DNA from 3 places in the Massilia sp. WG5 genome. Region 2 is predicted to be linked to each of the others. Evidence: predicted binding sites of a transcription regulator. Region 2 holds the regulator's gene; each other region holds the start of a gene.

Region 1 (6,288 bases), 1.6 Mb from region 2:
CGGGCTGTCGGCGTCGCGCGGACGCGCCTGGTCGACCCGGACTTCGCTGACGATGCGCCCGGGATCGCTGGACAGGATGATGATCCGGTCGGCCATCATCACCGCCTCTTCGATATTGTGCGAGACGACCACGATGCCCCGGGTCGGGATCTGGCTGCTCTCCCACAGTTGCAGGATGTCGTCGCGCAGGGTTTCGCCGGTCAGCACGTCGAGCGCGGAAAACGCTTCGTCCATCAGCAGGACGTCGGGATTGGTCACCAGCGCGCGGGCGATGCCGACGCGCTGGCGCATGCCGCCCGACAGCTCGCGCGGCAGGGCGCCGCCGAAGCCGGCCAGGCCGATCAGTTCGAGCACGGCGTCGGCGCGGCGCTCGCGTTCGAGCGGCGCGACGCCCTGCGCCTCCAATCCGAGCTCGACGTTCTGCTGCACCGTCAGCCAGGGAAACAGGGCGAAGGACTGGAACACCATCGCCACGCCCGGCGCCGGGCCGGCGATCGGGCGTCCACGGTAGCTGGCGCTGCCGCCGTCCGCCGGCACCAGGCCGGCCATGATGCGCAGCAGGGTCGACTTGCCGGAGCCGGACTTGCCGAGCAGCGCGACGATCTCGCCCTTGCGCAGCGTGAAGTCGACGCCGTCGAGGATGCGGCGCGGCGCACCGTCGGCGCTGGTGAAGGATTTGCCCACGGAGGCCAGTTGGATCAGGGTATCTTGTGTCATCTTGTTTCCTTCGTCAGGCGCGCGCATTTAAGCTCGATTGTCTGCCAGTAGATAAAGCTTGCGCCAGAAAAACCGGTTCAGCAGCATCACGAAGATGCACATGATGCCGATGCCGAGCGCGATCCGGTGGAAGTCGCCGGCATCGGTCATCTGCTTGATGTAGCTGCCCAGGCCCTGCGCCGCCAGGGTGGTCTTGCCCCAGGTGACGTATTCGGCCACGATGCTGGCGTTCCACGAACCGCCGCTGGCCGTGATCGCCCCGGTCAGGTAGGCCGGGAACACCGCCGGCAGGTACACCCGCTTCCACTTCAGCCAGCCCTTCAGGCCGAGGTTGTCGGCGGCCAGCCGCAGCTCGTTCGGGATGGTCGATGCGCCCGCCACCACGTTGAACAGGATGTACCACTGGGTGCCGAACACCATCAGGGGGCTGAGCCAGATGTCCGGGTTCAGGTGGAAGCGCACCATCAGGAACACGACCAGCGGGAACAGCAGGTTGACCGGGAAGGCCGCCAGGAATTGCGCCACCGCCTGCACCCGCTGGGAGTAGCGCGGGCGCAGCCCGATCCATACCGCCACCGGCACCCAGAGCAGGGAGGCCAGCGCGATCAGCAGCATCACCCGCAGCAGGGTCGCCAGGCCCAGCAGGACGACATGGCCGGCTTCGCGCAGGCCGACTTCGCTGTGCACGTACAAGGCCAGCTTCAGCGTGGCGGCCAGCACCAGCACCGGCAAGCCGATGTCCCACAGGCGCGGCAGGACCTGCGTCCAGCGCCCCGCCGGCCGCGCCGACGGCGCCGCGTCCGCCGTGCCGAACCAGCCCAGCGTGATGCGCATCAATGCCCAGAAGCGGTCGGCCAGCCGGCTGACCCAGCGGCTGCGCCGGCCCCAGTCCAGCAGCCAGGAGCGCTGCGCGGTCTCGCCCTGCGACTCCTCGAAGCGGAACTTGTCCGCCCAGGCCAGCAAGGGCCGGAAGAACAGCTGGTCGTACATGACGATGCCGGCCAACATCGCCAGGATCGCCCAGGCCACGGCGCGCCCGTCCTCGCGTTCGATGGCGACGGCGATGAAGGCGCCGATGCCGGGCAGCTTGATGTCCTGGCCGGCCACCGAGATCGCTTCCGCGGCGACCAGGAAGAACCAGCCGCCCGACATCGACATCATCATGTTCCACAGCAGCGCCGGCGTCGCGTAGGGAAGCTCCAGGCGCCAGAAGCGCTGCCAGCCGGACAGGGAGAACACGCGCGCCGCCTCGCTCAGTTCGTCGGGCACCGTGCGCATCGACTGGTACAGGCTGAACGCCATGTTCCAGGCCTGCGAGGTGAAGATCGCGAAGATGGCGGCGCATTCCACGCCCAGCAGGCTGCCCGGGAACAGCGCGATGAAGGGCGCGATCGCGATCGCCTGGAAGCCCAGGATCGGCACCGACTGCAGGATGTCGAGCAGCGGGATCAGCACCTTCTCGGCGGCGCGGTACTTGGCGGCGACGGCCGCGAACACGAAGCTGAACAGCAGCGAGCAGCCGAGCGCGACGAACATGCGCAGGATGGTGCGCAGCAGGTAATACGGGAGCGCGGCGGCCTCCAGCGAGATCGGGGTCGGCTGGCCCAGCACGAAGGGGCGCGCCATCTGCATCGCGCCATACGCGGCGGCGGCGATGACCGCCAGCACCAGCGGCAGCAGCAGCCAGTCCCAGCGGTTGAATCCGCGCCCGCCGCGGTCGGCGACCGGCTTGCGGCCATTGAAGAATTCAAACATCCACTTTCCTTGCAGACAAGGTAAAACCGTCGTTACGATGCGCCGGCGCCGGACTGCGGGGCAGCCCGGCCACACGCGCGAATGCGCTTGTTGCTGGAATGTGAATGCTCCGGTGCGACCGGAACAGAAAAGATACCATCATCCTGGCAGATGACGGCAGGAGACGGGAAGCCTGCGTTATCTTGCCGAGGACGCACCAGAAGTGATCTGGCGACAACTACCGCTCGAACAAGTGCCCATGAATGGACCCAAAAAATGAAAACAGAGCGAGTGTAATTGCCTGCTGATCAGGGCGTCAACCTCGGCGGCGACTTGTACTCGGCAAGTGTCGAAAAACTTTACATTAACAAACCGTAACTTGTAAAACCCAGTCACAAAGTGTTGATATTACTAAATGTTTTCCTTTTGGCATGATTATTGCTGATATCAGTTACATTTGCACAAAAGGAACATAATGAAAAATACCTGGAAAATAATCGCTGCGACAATCGCACTGGTGGGCAATCACGCCATGGCAGCTCCGGTCACGCTCGCGTTTTCCGGAACATTGAATTATACCGATGCCGACACCAAGCAAATTATTTACAAGGATGCGGCTTTCGCAGGATCGGTGACATACGATCTGGCCGGCCGGCCTGCCCAGATCTACAACAATAGCGCTACGGGCGGCGCCTCCTTGAAAGACATTGGCGGATGCGATGGATGGGTGGATGGCGTTTGCAGCTACCAATACGGGACATCGAATCCTGTCATCAGCCGGTTCACGGTCACCGGCGCGTTTGGAACGATCACGATCCAGCCTGACCTTGGCGGTGCCAAGACCAGTTCGTCGATCGTAAGGAATGTCGACTATTCTGCTCACACGCAAGAGGCCTCGTACAGGCTTACGAACGAGAACTATGCGGAAACGAACGGCGGCTGGGATTACACCCAGCGTTATACCGATGCCTACCTTTATCTTGCCGGCAACGAAGGCCTGTTCACCAATTTCCAGGATCTGGCGGAAGCCGGCAACTTCAACAAGCTGACCGGCGCCGATTTCAGCCTTGAAAACTATTCCGACACATCCGTGGGCGGAAACGTCCTTGGCGCCGGATACAGTCTTTTCGGGTCCATCACCGAAATGCATCTTGCAAGTGCTACCCAGGATCTCCCGGAACCGGCATCGCTCGCGATCCTTGGCCTGGGGCTTGTCGGCATCGGCGCTGCCCGCCGCCGCAAGTAATCGCGACGTCGCTGTCCTTATCGCGCTTTTGCGCCATCCAGCACCGGGCCGGTGTACTTCATCAGCAGCCCTTTCGGACCGACCGCCCAGCCGCTGGCCGGCCCGGCAAAGCCGACCGTGTTCACCGGCGTCCGGTCGAGCACGGTCCAGCTCCGGCCGGCGTCGAGCGAGTAGCCGGAACCGGCCAGGCCCGCCGCGACCAGCGCGCGCGGGGCGCCCGGCACCGGCGTCACCACCGACATGTAGCCGGCCGGCTGCACGGGCGCGGGGATCCAGGTGGCGCCGCCGTCTTCCGAGCGCGCGCCGTTGATGCCGGCCATCTGCGTTTCCTTGTAGTCGCCGCCGGCGGCAAAGCCCTCTTTCGGGTTCAGGAAGGCGACCGAGAACACGCCGCGCGCCGCCGCGCCGGCCGGGATCGGCGTCGGAGCCGGGCGCCAGGTCTTGCCGCCATCGAGCGAGTGGAACACGCGCGAGCGCGCGCTGCCGCCGGTGGCGATCCAGGCGTCGTTCGCCCCTGCCACGGCCAGGCAGGTGCCGCTGGCGGCGAAGGCGCCTTCGTTGGGCATCGCTTCGAGGCCTTTGGCGGCGACTTCCTGCCAGCTCGCGCCGCCGTCATGCGTGGTGTAGACCTGGAAGTGGCCCGCCACCGGGTCGCCGAACAGGATGCCGTGCTCCTTGTCCCAGAAGGCCATCGCGTCCCAGAAGCCTTCCGGCACCTGGTTGGTGAGCATCAGCTTCCAGCTCGCGCCGCCGTCTTCGGTACGGTAGATGCGCGAGGCCGCGCCCGGGCCCGCGCCCATCGCGATGGCGGTGTCCGCATCGATTGCGTGGATGTCGCGGAAGTCGATGCTGTCGGCACCGGGCACCTGCATCGCCTGCCAGTGCGCGCCGTCGGCCGTGCGCAGCACCGTGCCCCTGGCGCCGCTGGCCCAGGCGATCTTGTCGCTGACGACGGACAGGCCACGCAGTTCGGCGCTGGTCCCGCTCGGCGTGGCTTGCCAGGATTGGGCGCAGGCGGCGGTGGAAGTCAGCAGTGCGGCGATCAGGACGGAGCGTGCGAACATGGTGGCGGCCTTCGAAGTGGGGTTGCGCCCATTATAATGAGCTCTTTCCCCGCAATCCGAAATGAACACCATGGACACCCTGACCTACGAAGCCTTCCTCGACGAAGTCACCACCCTGCTCACCGAGATATACGACATGGAGGACGACGCCGCCATCAAGCTGGTGATGCAGGCCCAGGACGCCGAGTACTTCGTCATCCACGACGACAAGCCCGAACTGCGCACGCTGGAGCAGGCCAGGAAGGACGCGGTGGCCTTGTACAAGGCCAAGCAGAACCGCGTGGAAACGCAGCAGAAGCAGCAGCGGGCCCAGCACCAGAAGGGCGGGCCCAAGAAACGCTAGTTACCAGCCCTGGCAATCGTCGCCACCGGCTCTCCCTGCTTCCACCCTCCCCCCAGCGCCCGCGCCACCGACACCGCCGCCAGCAGGCGCTGGGTACGGATCTGCGCCGCGGCGCGGTCCGCCGCCAGCGTGCTGCGCTGGGCGTCGGTGACGTCCAGGTAGGTCGAGACGCCGCGCTCGTACCTGGCCTGCGCCACCAGCAGCGCGCGGCTCGCCGCCTGCTGGGCCTGGGCCTGCACCTCGCCCTGCTGCTGGCGCTCCTGCACGTCGGACAGCGCATCTTCCACTTCGCGCAATGCGGTCAGCAGGCGCGCTTCGTGATTCGCCACCGCCTCGTCGTAGCGGGCCTGGGCCAGTTTCAGGTTGGCGCGGTTGCGGCCGGCGTCGAACACCGGCAGCGACAAGGCCAGCGGGCCGATCGAAAACTGGCGCGCGCTGCCCTGGGCCAGGTTGCGCAGGCTTTCCGAGGCATAGCCGTAATTGCCGGTCAGGGAAAGCGAAGGATAGAAGGCGCCTTCGGCCACGCCGACCTGGGCGTTGAAGGCCTTCAGCGTGGCCACGCTCGACGCCAGGTCCGGGCGCTGGCCCAGCAGGCTGGCCGGCAGGCCGACCGGAATGCCCGGCGGCTCGGGTAAAGCCTTGTCCTGCGATGCCGCGCCCTGGCCCGCTGCGATCAGCGGTTCGCTCGGCGACGCGCCCACCAGCACGGCCAGCGCATGCTCCAGCGTGTTGCGCTGGCGCTGGGCTTCGTGCAGGTCGGCCTCGGCGTTGGCGCGCTCGATGCGGGTGCGCGAGACGTCCAGTTCGTTGGACAGGCCGGCATTGAAACGCGCCTCGATCAGCTGCTGGGATTCGCGGCGGGTCGCCAGCGCATTGCGCAGGATCGCCAGCTCGGCGTCCAGGCCGCGCAGCTGCCAGTAGGCGGTGGCCACCTGGCTCGACAGCATCAGCAGGACCGCGTCGCGGTCGTCCTGGGCCGCCAGGGCCTGGGCGTCCGACGCTTCGACCACGCGGCGCACGCGGCCCCACAGGTCCAGCTCCCACGAAAAGCCGACCCCGGCCTGGTAGTTGTTACCCTCGATCGAACGATGACCGAGCGCCAGGCCCTGCGAGCTCTCGGCCGAGGTGCGCGAGTTCGACACGCCGGCCTGCACGTTCACCTGCGGCAGCTGGCCGGCCCGCAC
Region 2 (6,288 bases):
TGTGCGCCCGGCGTGGCGGCGATCAGGTCCTGCAGCGCAGGCAATTGCGCAGCGGGGACAAACACGTCGGCCAGGCCGACGTAGAGGGCATCGGCGGCGCCGATGGTGTTGCCGGTCAGGCCCAGGTACATGCCGAGCGCGCCCGGCGCATGCGACAGGAAATGGCTGCCGCCGACGTCCGGGAACAGGCCGATGTTCACCTCGGGCATCGCCATCTTCGTGCGTTCGGTCACGACGCGCAGGCCGCTGTCCGGGCCGCCTTGGGCGATGCCCATGCCGCCGCCCATAACCACCCCGTCCATCAGCGCAATATACGGTTTCGGATAGAAATGGATCAGGTGGTTCAGCGCGTATTCTTCGGTAAAGAAGTCTTCCAGCAGCGCACTCCCGCCCGTCGGCGTGGCATGCCCGGCCTGGTGGAAGAAGCGGATGTCGCCGCCCGCGCACAGGGCTTTTTCGCTGGTGCTCTTGATAATGACGGCGTCGACGCCGGCCTCGTCGCGCCAGGCCAGCAGGGCTGCCGTCAGCGCGCGCACCATGTCCAGCGACAGCGAGTTCAGGGCCTTGGGCCGGTCCAGGGTAATGATGCCGGTGCCGTTGGCGACGCGGGTCTGCACGTATTCGCTCATGTCTCTTTGTTATTCATGAAATGGAAAACGGCATTCTAGCGCCCAACAAACGAAAAGGGCGCCAATGCGCCCTTAGTCCTTGCTGTGCCTGCGGAATGATCACGCTGCGGCGGCAGCTTCTCCTCCCTCAATGGACTCGTTGGATTCGTTGCTCATGCGTTTCAGCGGAGTGTTACTGTGATTCTGAAGCATCTGCTTGTACTTCTGGACTTGCCTGTCGAGGCGGTCCATCAGCATGTCGATCGCGGCGTAGAGGTCGTGTGCGGCGCTCGCAACGTGAACGATCTTCCCAGCAACGCGCAAGTTGATCTCGGCCTTCTGGCGTTTTTCTTTCTCGGTGAGATTGTCTATGCAGAGGATGACGTGGGAGTCGATCACTTGATCGAAATGGCGGGTGATGCGTTCAAGCTTGTTCTGTACGTATTCTCGGATTGCTGGGGTTACATCGAGATGATGTCCGCTGATAGTGAGATTCATACACACTCCTTTGAAGATGCGCTGCCAGGACATGCGCGCATCTTGCGCAGCTGGGCAGCTTGTTACAAGGATTTGCGAAGGCTAACGGGCGGGATCTTCAGCGCCTCACGGTATTTCGCGACCGTGCGGCGTGCGATAACCATTCCCTGTTCCCCTAGCATCTCCGCGATCTTGCTGTCGGATAAAGGGTTCTTGGGGTCTTCTGCTCCTGTGAGTTGTACGATAAGAGCCCGGATCGCGGTCGAGGATGCTTCGCCTCCTGCCTCGGTCGCGACGTGACTCCCGAAAAAGTACTTCAGCTCAAACATGCCGTGCGGCGTCAGCATGTATTTCTGCGTTGTGACGCGAGAAATTGTGCTCTCGTGTAGACCTAGTGTATCAGCTATCTCACGTAAAACAAGGGGCCGCATGGCAACTGCGCCGTGGGAGAAAAAGTTCCGCTGGCGCTCGACGATTGCTTGCGCTACACGCAGGATCGTGTCGAAGCGCTGGCGCATGTTCTTGATGAGCCACTTCGCTTCTTGCAATTGTGCATTCAGCTGCGACTCCGATTTTCCCTGCTTCATCAAGGCAGCGTAGATGCTGTTCACGCGCAGGCGCGGCATCACTTCCGGATTCAGCTGCACGCTCCAGCCGTCCTTCGCGCGGCGCACGATCACGTCCGGCACCACGAAGTCGGAGACGTCGGAAGCGAAGGCCGCGCCCGGATGCGGATTGCACTGGCGGATCACGGCCTGGGCTTCGCGCAGGTCTTCGTCGTCGCAGTCGAGGGCCTTCTTGAGCTTGTTGAATTCGCGCTGCGCGAACCAGGTCAGGTAGCGTTCGACGATGGTCAGCGCCATGCGCCGCGTCACCATCGGCACGCCGGGCATGCGGCGGATCTGCAGCGCCAGGCATTCGGCGGCGCTGCGGGCGCCGACGCCGGGCGGGTCCATGCTCTGCACCAGCGACAGGGCCGTGCGCAGTTCGTCGAACTCGATCTCCAGTTCGGGCGGCATGCGCGCATGCAGCTCGTCCAGCGATTCCTCGAGGTAGCCGTTGTCGTCGAGGGTATCGACGACGATCTCGACCAGCGCGCAGTCGCGCGGCGAGATGCAGGTCAGGCGCACCTGTTCCATCAGGTGTTCACGCAGCGAGACCGGGCTGGCTTCCAGCTGCGGGCGGCCGTCTTCGTCCTCGCCGCCGTTGCCGGAGCGGCCCGGCTCGCCCCATTCCATGTCGTGCTCGGCGCCGCCGGCCTCGCCGCTGTCGCCGCCCTCGCCCTCGCCGCCGGCGTTGTCCTTGCCCTCCTCGCCCTGGCTCTGGGCGGGCGGCGCGTCAGGCGTGGTGGAGGTCGAGGCGCCGTTGTTGATGGCGCCGTCCGCCAGCAGGCGCACGGAGCGGTCGAGCGGATCGTCGAGGCGCTCGAGCAGCGGATTGTCGCTCAGTACCTGCTCGATCTCCTGGTGCAGCTCGAGAGTGGACAGCTGCAGCAGCCGGATCGACTGCTGGAGTTGCGGCGTCAGCGCAAGGTGCTGTGATGTCTTGAGTTGCAGCGTCTGTTTCATGGCTACATCCGGAAGTGTTCACCCAGGTAGACGCGGCGGACCGATTCGTTGGCGATGATATCGTCAGGACGTCCGGAAGCCAGCACCGCGCCCTGGTTGATGATATACGCGCGATCGCAGATGCCAAGCGTCTCGCGCACATTGTGGTCGGTAATCAGCACGCCGATCCCGCGCTCCTTCAGGAAGCGCACGATGCGCTGGATCTCGATCACCGCGATCGGATCGACGCCGGCGAAGGGTTCGTCCAGCAGCACGAAGCGCGGGTCGGTCGCCAGCGCGCGCGCGATCTCCACGCGGCGCCGCTCGCCGCCCGACAGCGACAGCGCCGGGTTCTCGCGCAGCTTCTCGATCTGCAGGTCGGCCAGCAGCTCGTCCAGGCGTTCCTGGATGCGCGCCTTGCCCAGCGGCTTGCCGTTCTCGCGCTGCAGTTCCAGCACGGCGCGGATGTTCTCCTCCACCGTCAGCTTGCGGAACACCGAGGCTTCCTGCGGCAGGTAGGACAGGCCCAGCATGGCGCGCCGGTGGATCGGCAGGCTCGTGATGTCGGTGCCGTTGATGACGATGGAACCGGCGTCGGCCGGCACCAGGCCCACGATCATGTAGAACGAGGTGGTCTTGCCGGCGCCGTTCGGGCCGAGCAGGCCGACCACCTCGCCGCAGGCGACCTGCAGCGAGACGTCGCGCACCACCAGGCGCTTGCCGTAGCTTTTCTGCAGCCCCTTGACGACCAGGGTGCTGCCGGCGCCGGTGACGGCGGCGGCGTCTGCGTGGACATCCATCATTGCTTGGCTGCTCCCGACGGTGCTGCGGCCGGCGCCGCAGCGGGTGCCGCAGCGGGCGGACTACGGCGCGGTGCGATGATGATGGTGCTGCGCCCGCCGCCCGGCTTGCTGTCGCCGCTGGCGTCGTTGTGCACGTTCGCCTGCTCGGTGCGGTTGTCGTAGGAGATGAAGGGGCCGTTCACTTCGCTCGTCATGCGCTTGCCTTCGAGCTGCTTGACGACGGCGTTCGAGAACAGCTTGACCACTTCGGTGCGCTCGTCGTATTCGATACGCTGGGCCTGGCCCTCGGTCCACAGGTCGGGCCCGCCGTCGCGCTTCTGGCGGAAGCTCGCGATTTTTCCTGGCGCGGCGGTCAGCACCAGGATCATGTAGCCTTCCGGCGATTCCTTCATCACGGCCTTGTCCGACTTGATCAGCAGCGTGCCGCGCGTCAGCACGACATTGCCGGTCAGGGTGCGGGTCTGGGTGACCTCGTCGAGGTGGCCGTTGTCGAAGTCGACCTGGGCCTGCTTGAGCGAATCAGCGCGCTCCGCGCTGGCGGTAAGGCTTGCCAGCGAGAGAGCGGCGACGGCGAATATTTTTTTCATTGGATGCGAATCCTTTCAGGTTGTCCTGTCAGCGTGCGCTACGCGGCGGATAAATAATGCGGCCGCGCCCGCCCAGGTCCAGCTGCTGCGTGGCGTTGTTGGCCACCATGCCGACGCCGGTCGCGGAAGCGGCGCCGAGCGTCATCTGGATCGGCTTGTCGGTCTTCGAGATCTCCTCGTCCGGCAGCACGGTCAGCGCCTCGGTGCGGATGCGCATGGGCTGCGTGGTCGCGCTGCCCGGACGGGTGATGTCGACGTTGCCGACCAGGTCGATCTGGTTCTGGTCCTGGTTGACGTGCGCGGTGTCCGCCGTCATGGTCATGTGCGGATGGTCCACGCTCAGGCTCTGCACCACCGGCTTGTCGATCACCGAGGTGTTGTTGGCCGGTCGGTGGGTCAGGCGCTCGCCCGAGATCACGTAGCGCGGCTGGCCGGTTTCCGACATGCGCACGAAGCTGAAGTTGTCGATGATGTAGTCGGGATCGTTGCCCACGTTGACGTTGTGCACATCGTCGCCACCGCGCATCACCTGCACCAGCCAGAAGCTGCCGAAGGCGAAGAACAGCGCCGCCAGCATCAGGGCCAGCAGGCGCCAGCGGTGCGCGGTACGCTTGTTGACGTAGGTGGTGGTCGCCATGGCTTGCGTGGGATTATCCAAAATACGGCGCCATTGCCTGTTCGTAGCTGCCCTGGGCGCGCATCAGCATGTCGCAGACTTCGCGCACGGCGCCGCGGCCGCCCGGGTTCTTCGTGACGTAGTGGGCGCGGTACTGCACTTCCGGATGGCCGCTCGGCACCGTCACCGCAAAACCGACCCGGGTGAACAGCGGCAGGTCGATCACGTCGTCGCCGATGTAGCCGCACTGCTCAGCCGTCACGCCGGTCCTGGCGAGCAGGTCGGCGAAGGCGAGGCGCTTGTCGTGCTGGCCCTGGAACACGTGGGTGATGCCCAGGTCGGCCGCACGCTTCACCACGATCGGCGAATTGCGCGCGCTGATGATCGCGGTCTGCACGCCGGTGCGGTTCAGCAGCTGGATGCCGAGGCCGTCCAGCACATAGAAGGTCTTGGTGACTTCGCCGTCCGGGCCATAGGTCAGGCTGCCGTCGGTGAGGACGCCGTCGACGTCGAAGATCATGACCTTCACGCGCGCCGCACGCTGCATGTGTTCCAGTTGCGTCACCATCAGATCACCTTGGCACGGGTCAGGTCGTGGATGTGCAGGGCGCCGACCAGCACGTCGTCGGCGTCGGTTACCAGCATCTGGTTGATGCGGAATTCCTCCATCACGGCAACGGCGTCGACCGCCAGCTGTTCCGGATGGACGCGGCGCGGGTTCGCGTGCATGACGTCGCGGATCGTCACATTGCTGAAGTCGTGGGTCTTCTCGATCAGGCGGCGCAGGTCGCCGTCGGTGAACACGCCGAGCGGGCGGCCGGCATCGTCGACGATCGCGGTCATGCCCATGCCCTTCTGCGAGATTTCCAGCAGGGCTTCGGTCAGCGGCGCTTCCGGCTTGACCTTCGGCACCGCGTCGCCGCTGCGCATCACGTCGCGCACGTGGGTCAGCAGGCGGCGGCCGAGCGCGCCGCCCGGATGCGACAGCGCGAAGTCTTCCGACTTGAAGCCGCGCAGCTCCAGCAGCGCCACGGCGAGGGCATCGCCCAGCGCCAGGGTGACGGTGGTAGAGGCGGTCGGCGCCAGGTTCAGCGGGCAGGCTTCCTTCTCGACCGAGACGTCGAGGTGGACGTCGGCTACCTCGGCCAGGCGCGAGCCCGGCTTGCCGGTCATGGCGATCACGGGCACGCCCATGCGCTTGACGGCAGGAATCACGACCGCCAGCTCGGCGCTCTCGCCGGAATACGAGATCGCGATCAAGACGTCCTGCGGCGTGACCATGCCGAGGTCGCCGTGCGCGGCTTCCGCCGGATGCAGGAACAGGGCCGGGGTGCCGGTCGAGGCCAGGGTGGCGGCGATCTTGCGCCCGATGTGACCCGATTTTCCGATGCCCGAGACGACCACGCGACCCTTGCAGGCCATCATCAGCGCCACCGCGCGCGGCACGCTGTCGTCCTGGTCGAGGCGCGCGCTCAGCTTGCGGATCGCCTCGCCCTCGACGTCCAGGGTCTCGCGGGCCAGCTCCAGTGCGCGCCTCGCCTGGGTCTCGTTAAAACTTGTCAGCATTATTTTTTCATCGGTTACACTCATGGTAGAAGTATAGCCGAATTGGGAAAGCAAAAAACTTGCCAGATGTAACCGAATGCAGAT
Region 3 (6,288 bases), 2.7 Mb from region 2:
AAGCGGTCGAGGAACGGGCCTTCGGGCGTGCGCGCGCGGCCGACGTAGACGGCATAGCCGGTCAGCGGACCGTTGCAGCAGTCGGTGGCGGAAGCGAACAGGTACCACCAGCCCTCGTGATGCTTGACCTCGGCCCCCTCGTAGCGGCCGGCGGCGCCGACCAGGGTGGCCCGGCCGACGGCGCGCAGGCCGTCGTCGCCGAGGCGCTGCACGAAAATGCCGCCGCCATAGCTGCCGTAGTACAGGTATTTGCGGCCGCCATCCTCGATCACCTTCGGATCGAAGCTCCAGTGAAAATTGCAGCCGGGCCCGGCACGGCGCGGCATGACGACCGGCGTCGTGCTGGCGCGCCAGGGGCCGACCGGGGATTCCGAGGTCGCGACCCCGATCGCGCTGTCGTTCGCGCAGCCGGGTTCCGGACTATGGGCGTCGACCACGTCGGTGACGGTGAAATACAGGTAGTAGCGGCCGTTCAGGTATTCCGGCTCCGGGGCCCACAGGCCGGAGGTCGGCGCGGCCAGCCCGGCCGGCCGGTCGGAAAAGGCGTCCCGCACGAAGTCCCAGTGCACCAGGTCGGTCGATCGGTAGATCGGGATCATCCGGAAATGCCAGCCGCCGTCCTTGCCGCTGCGTTCGCGCTCCTGCTTGCTGACCGGGTCGCTGGTGCAGTACAGGTACCAGGTCGGGGTATCGGCGCGCGGGTCGCGCAGCACCGCCGGGTCGGCGCAGTTCTGGGCCGGTTCGCCGCTGGCCAGGCGGACGGTCAGGGGGTTGTGGTAGGCGTGGGTGGCAGGGGCCGGGTCGGCGGCCAGCGCCAGCAAGGGAAGGAAGAGCAGCGCTGTGAGCAAGTGCTTTGCCGGGAATCGGAGGTATGGCATGGGGCGTCTCCTCGTGTTTTTGAGGAGGATAGCGAAGTGCCCGGCTGTCTGTTGCACGTTTGAAAACTAGAGCGGACTTTAAAGGCAGGCGCCAGAGTGCGATTCAAAGCCCACACAATCATATTTGGAAAACAGGTTGGTGACGCCTTCATTGCTCTATAGGCAATAAGGTCATACACTGAGCCGTTCCAAGCGTTTACTATCGGCCAGAAATCGGACCTTCGCGAAGACGCGCCCGCAAAGTGAGGTCCTGTCCGGCACCAGTACGAGGACTCCAGTTCATGAATAGCGAATTCATCACCTCTGTTCCCTACCTTCACACGGAACGCCTCACGCTTCGTGAATATCGACGGGAGGACTTTGGCGAATTCGCAGCGCATTGCGCCGACCCGGTAAGCTCGGCGCACCTGGTCCCGGCCGACCGCCATGCCGCATGGCGCATCTTCTGTTCACAAGCAGGACTATGGCTCATACATGGCGCTGGTTGGTGGGCTGTCCAGGAAAAGGAAACCGGTCAGCTCGTCGGGAATGTCGGCGCATTCTTCCGCGAGGGATCCACTGTGATGGAGCTCGGCTGGAATACCTATCGTGCCTTCTGGGGCCAGGGATTCGCGAACGAAGCGGCGGCAGCAGCCTTGCACCATGCGCTCGAGATCCGGCGCGAAGCAAAAGTTCGGGCTCTCATCGCTTCGGCCAATGAATCATCGCTGCGCGTTGCCAGGCGTCTTGGCCTGGCATATGAGGCAGAAACTGAGATCTACGGCAACGCGGTCGGCATTTATACGCGTGCGCGCGAAAGCTCGCTTGTTTAGGCCCGCAAGACAGCACGGGAAGCTCTTTGCCAGACCGCCATGGGGCCGATACCAGCGTTTCATGGTGTAGGCAGGCACCAAGTAAAAAAGCCACCTCATGGGTGGCTTGTGTCGATTGCGGCCGTCAGGCTCATGCGGCTGAGGCGGCGGATTTGCGACGTCGGGCGAGTGCCGCGCCGAGCACGCCAATTCCCATCAGTCCCAGCACCGACGGTTCAGGGACGTCTGCCGAGGCAGATTGGCCGGCGGTGACGTTATCGATCAGCATGTATATCTGGTTTTGGCTCAACGTGAACGAGTTACGCGCATCGCTGTACACCAGGCCGAAGAACCCGCTGGTGGTGGGCGACTCCACGCCGTCGATACTGGCATTAACCGGATCGTAATAGCGCGGGCTGGAGAAATCGAAACCGAAACCATTGACCGCGCTGGCAAAGGTGAAGGTTACCGGGCTTTCACGATAGGTCAACAAATAAGAATTGTCGAAGCCAAGCGAGCTGTTATCGCCGCAGCTGGGGTCGCTATTCGTGCAGCCATAGGCGCCAGTGGTCGTGTACTGGTACCCTGGACGTTGGAAGCTACCGTAATGGTATTGCAGAGGTACGTTATCAAGATTATCGACCGTGACGCCACTCAGCGCCGCTTCAAAACTTGTGCGATCGGTAAATACCTGAACGGAAGCGGCATGGGCCATCGGTGCAGACAAGAGGATACCAAGTGACACGGTACTGATCAAAGCAGCGTTACGGAGATTCATTTAAAAACTCCTTTCGGTGATGGTCCTCAACACTAAGCAAGCCCCATGCCAGAATTCCAACTAGAAATAATATTTTTAAAAATCAATAAGTTATCATTTGGCAATCTATTATTTCAGTTTAACACCATTGCAGCATGTAAAGTTTCTCGACAGATGCAGCAGGTATTGCTCAGCAATTCCAATCGGACAAAACCATTTGCGTTTGGCCTGGATCGCCGGGCAGGCCCAATGGTTCACGCTGTCCACTGCAGAGCCAAGGTGGGATGGTCGCAGCGACACGCAGCAACGACCACTCTGGTATCATGACGGCCTTTACCCCAGCCGGGCCGACGACGACGACGACGATGCAGACCAGGATTTCACGCAGCTTCCTCCCGGTTATCTTCAGCCTGCTGGCCTGCATGACGGCAGGGATGGCGGCGGCTGCCGATGCGGCACTGAAGCCCTGGCCGGCGAAACAGGCGACGCCGGCATTGCGCCTCGCCGGCCTGGACGGCAGGGACTGGGACCTGTCCCGCCTGCGCGGCAAGGTGGTGGTGGTGAATTTCTGGGCCAGCTGGTGCGCGCCCTGCGTCGAGGAGCTGCCGGTGCTGAACGCGCTGGCCCGCCAGGCGCCGTCGATGGTGGCCGTGGTCGGCGTGAACTACAAGGAGCCGCTCGACACCATCGAGCGCTTTTCGGCCGCCCACCCATTCGCCTACCCCGTGCTGCGCGACCGTTCCGGCGAGATGTTCAAGGCCTGGACCGCCGGCGTGATGCCGACCACGATCCTGGTCGACCGCCAGGGCCGCGCGCGCTGGCGCAGCGTGGGTGAGCTCGGCGCGGACGATACGCGGCTGAAGGCCGCGATCGACGCCCTGCTGGCCGAGCAGGCCGAATAAGCAAGAATACGAACAAACAAGACCACCTGACTAGGAAGACGATCATGGAAGACACCAAACCGACGAACCGCCGCGCCCTCCTGAAAGCCGCCACCGGCGCCCTGCTGGCCGGCGCCCTGCCGCGCACCCTGCTGGCCCAGGACAAGACCGCGCAAGCCGAGCACCACTTCGACCCGCGTCCGGGCGACTGGAAGAGCTACGAGGTGGTGACGCGCGTGAACCTGCAGCGCGCGTCCGGCCCGTCGACGGTCTGGGTGCCGCTGCCGGTCGTCGACACAGACTGGCAGCGTACGCTGTCGAACAACTGGTCGGGCAATGCGAAATCGATGCGCGTCGGCGCCGATCCGCGCTATGGCGCGCGCTTCCTGGTCGCCGAATTCGACGGCAGCGCGCCGCCCGTGCTGGAAGTGGTCTCGCGCGTGCAGACCCGCGACCGCGCCGAGAACTGGAAGACCCGTACGCTGGGCGGCGAGTCCGCCGAAGACCTGAAGCTGTGGATGCAGCCGACCGACCTGATGCCGCTCGACGGCATCGTCAAGAAGACGGCGCTGCAGATCACCTCGGGCGCGCGCACCGACGAAGAGAAGGTCCAGCGCATCTACGACTGGATCGTGCTGAACACCTTCCGCGAGCCGAAGGTGCGCGGCTGCGGCACCGGCGACATCAAGACCATGCTGGAGACCGGCAACTTCGGCGGCAAGTGCGCCGACCTGAACGGCCTGCTGGTCGGCCTGTCCCGCGCCGCCGGCGTGCCGGCCCGCGATGTCTACGGCATCCGCCTGGCGCCGAGCGCCTTCGGCTACCGCGTCCTCGGCGGCAAGCCCGCCGCCTTGCAGGGCGCCCAGCACTGCCGCGCCGAGGTCTACCTGAAGCAGCACGGCTGGGTCGCCATGGACCCGGCCGACGTCACCAAGGTGATGCGCGAGGAAACGCCGAACTGGATCAAGGACCCGGACGCGCCGCTGGTCGCGCCGGTCAAGCAGGCCCTGTTCGGCGGCTGGGAAGGCAACTGGATGGGCTATAACTTCGCCCACGACGTGCGCCTGCCCGGCTCCCACGCGGGCAAGGTCGGCTTCCTGATGTATCCGCAGGCCGAAAGCCGCGGCGAGGCCTACGATTCGCTGGCGCCGGACAGCTTCGCCTACACCATCACCGCACGCGCGATCTGAGCCCCATGCAGGACACCGGCGCACCCTCCGCGCGCAAGGCAGGCGGCCTGATCGCGTTTGCCTTGCTGGCCTCGATCCTCGCCTCCACCTGCTGCGTGCTGCCGCTGGTGCTGGTGCTGGTCGGGATCACCGGCGCATGGATGGTGCACCTGACCGCACTGAAGCCCTTGACGCCCTACGCCATCGCGCTGACCGCCGGCGCGCTCGGCTGGGCCGGCTGGCTGCTGTTCCGGCCGGCGGCGGTGTGCGCGATCGACGACCCCGCGTGCGCCACCACCCGCCCCGCCATGCGCAAGCTGTTCGTCGGCTGCGCCGTGTTCATCGCCCTGCTGCTCGGCTTCCCGCTGATCGCACCGTTGTTTTATTGAGAGTCCATGACCATGAAAACGCTGAACGCCATTTCCCTGATCGCCCTCGCCTGCGCCGCGCCCCTCGCGCTGGCCAAGCAGCAGACCGTCAAGCTGAACGTGCCGACCATGGACTGCGCCACCTGCCCGATCACGATCAAGGCCGCCCTGGTCAAGGTGCCGGGCGTCGCCAAGGTCCAGGTCAGCTATGAAAAGCGCGAAGCCGTGATCGTCTACGACGACGCCCAGGCCAGCGTGGCCGACCTCAAGAAGGCGACCGAGGACGTCGGCTACCCGTCCATGCTGAAGACTGCGCGCTAGAGCAAAAAGCTGATTGCGGGAAAGGAATGTTCCCGCCGTAATAGTTTGGAACAATTTCGTTCCGTGCGCGACCATATGCAGGATTACGATTCCTGCATGAACTTTACTTTTTCATCACCCGACGTCGGTAGCTGCGCAGTCAAGCTGTGGGCCAGTGGACGCTATGGCTTCTCGCTGCCGAAGAAAGTCGACATCGCCGCCGCCAACGGCGACACCGTTACCTTCCTGTACTTCAATACCAAGGTCCGGCTCAGCGCCGAACTCAGTAACCGCGCCATCGTGAAGATCGCCATCGCCCAGTTCCTGGCGGGCGCCGGACGCGATGGCGAGCCGGTCGAGATCGACCACGCTACCCCGCCCTACGAAGGCGAACTCACCCCGGTGCGCTCGACGACGCCGCGTGCACCGCTGCGGGTGCGCCCGGGAAAGCTGCATGCCCGCGCGCGGCCCGAACTTGCGGCCGTGCTGCAGGGCGAGCCAGCCAGGGCCGACCAATAACGAGGACGAGACCGCCATGCGCCATCAGTTCACTCCCGGACAGCTTCGCATGCTCATCCAGCGCGCGGAAACCCAGTTCGAACATACCATCAGCCAGTCGCTGGCCCTGGATCCCGCCGGCAAGCACATCGCGCGCGCCTCGCACGCGGCCGTACACGAGACCGTGGTCAGCCTGATCAAGCTGTTCCGCGACCAGATCCCCGGCGGAGCCGAGGCCGCGACCCAGCTCGCCCGCATGTACGCCAAGGGCGCGGACGCCAACGCCGGCGTGCCGACCCTGGAATGCCTGCGCGCCATCGCCCGGCTCACGCGCGAGGCGCGCGAGCGTTACTTGCCTGCGCCCGTGCCCGCGCCTTGCGGGGAGGAGCTTGCGCGGCGGTAGACCCGCACGTAGTCGACCAGCATGCGCTGCGGGAAGGTGGTGCCGGCGTCCGGATTGCCGGGCCAGTCGCCGCCCACGGCCAGGTTCAGGATCACGAAGAAGGGGTGCTCGAACACCCAGTCGCCCTTGACCAGGTCGGGGCGCGCAGTGTGATACAGGATGCCGTCGCGGTACCAGCGGATCTCGCGCGGCTCCCACTCCACGGCGTAGACGTGGAAATCGTCGGCGAAGGCGCCTGACGCC

Evidence for each region. The regulator sigma-54, encoded in region 2, starts transcription at its own class of promoters, with help from an activator protein. The targets are predictions, from matches to a motif close to TGGCANGNAANCTGCTTT.
Region 1: AM586_RS10330 (PEP-CTERM sorting domain-containing protein) is a predicted target of sigma-54. The motif match lies at 2,879-2,896, and genes of this name have one in related genera.
Region 3: AM586_RS02835 (PEP-CTERM sorting domain-containing protein) is a predicted target of sigma-54. The motif match lies at 2,481-2,498, and genes of this name have one in related genera.

The regions. Positions count from the first base shown of each region.
Region 1 is NZ_CP012640.2:2,314,697-2,320,984, forward strand. It holds gene AM586_RS10320 (nitrate/sulfonate/bicarbonate ABC transporter ATP-binding protein) at 1-717, opposite strand, end outside; gene AM586_RS10325 (ABC transporter permease subunit) at 745-2,472, opposite strand; gene AM586_RS10330 (PEP-CTERM sorting domain-containing protein) at 2,927-3,697, shown strand; gene AM586_RS10335 (hypothetical protein) at 3,715-4,761, opposite strand; gene AM586_RS10340 (hypothetical protein) at 4,832-5,104, shown strand; gene AM586_RS10345 (efflux transporter outer membrane subunit) at 5,101-6,288, opposite strand, start outside.
Region 2 is NZ_CP012640.2:3,956,618-3,962,905, reverse strand. It holds gene AM586_RS17710 (enoyl-CoA hydratase/isomerase family protein) at 1-629, opposite strand, end outside; gene hpf (ribosome hibernation-promoting factor, HPF/YfiA family) at 729-1,106, opposite strand; gene AM586_RS17700 (RNA polymerase factor sigma-54) at 1,169-2,653, opposite strand; gene lptB (LPS export ABC transporter ATP-binding protein) at 2,656-3,435, opposite strand; gene lptA (lipopolysaccharide transport periplasmic protein LptA) at 3,432-4,022, opposite strand; gene lptC (LPS export ABC transporter periplasmic protein LptC) at 4,051-4,659, opposite strand; gene AM586_RS17680 (HAD family hydrolase) at 4,673-5,206, opposite strand; gene AM586_RS17675 (SIS domain-containing protein) at 5,206-6,228, opposite strand.
Region 3 is NZ_CP012640.2:646,147-652,434, forward strand. It holds gene AM586_RS02825 (family 43 glycosylhydrolase) at 1-878, opposite strand, end outside; gene AM586_RS02830 (GNAT family N-acetyltransferase) at 1,160-1,690, shown strand; gene AM586_RS02835 (PEP-CTERM sorting domain-containing protein) at 1,821-2,447, opposite strand; gene AM586_RS02840 (TlpA disulfide reductase family protein) at 2,750-3,328, shown strand; gene AM586_RS02845 (transglutaminase-like domain-containing protein) at 3,373-4,497, shown strand; gene AM586_RS02850 (mercuric transporter MerT family protein) at 4,503-4,865, shown strand; gene merP (mercury resistance system periplasmic binding protein MerP) at 4,878-5,165, shown strand; gene AM586_RS02860 (hypothetical protein) at 5,262-5,663, shown strand; gene AM586_RS02865 (hypothetical protein) at 5,713-6,045, shown strand; gene AM586_RS02870 (family 16 glycosylhydrolase) at 5,991-6,288, opposite strand, start outside.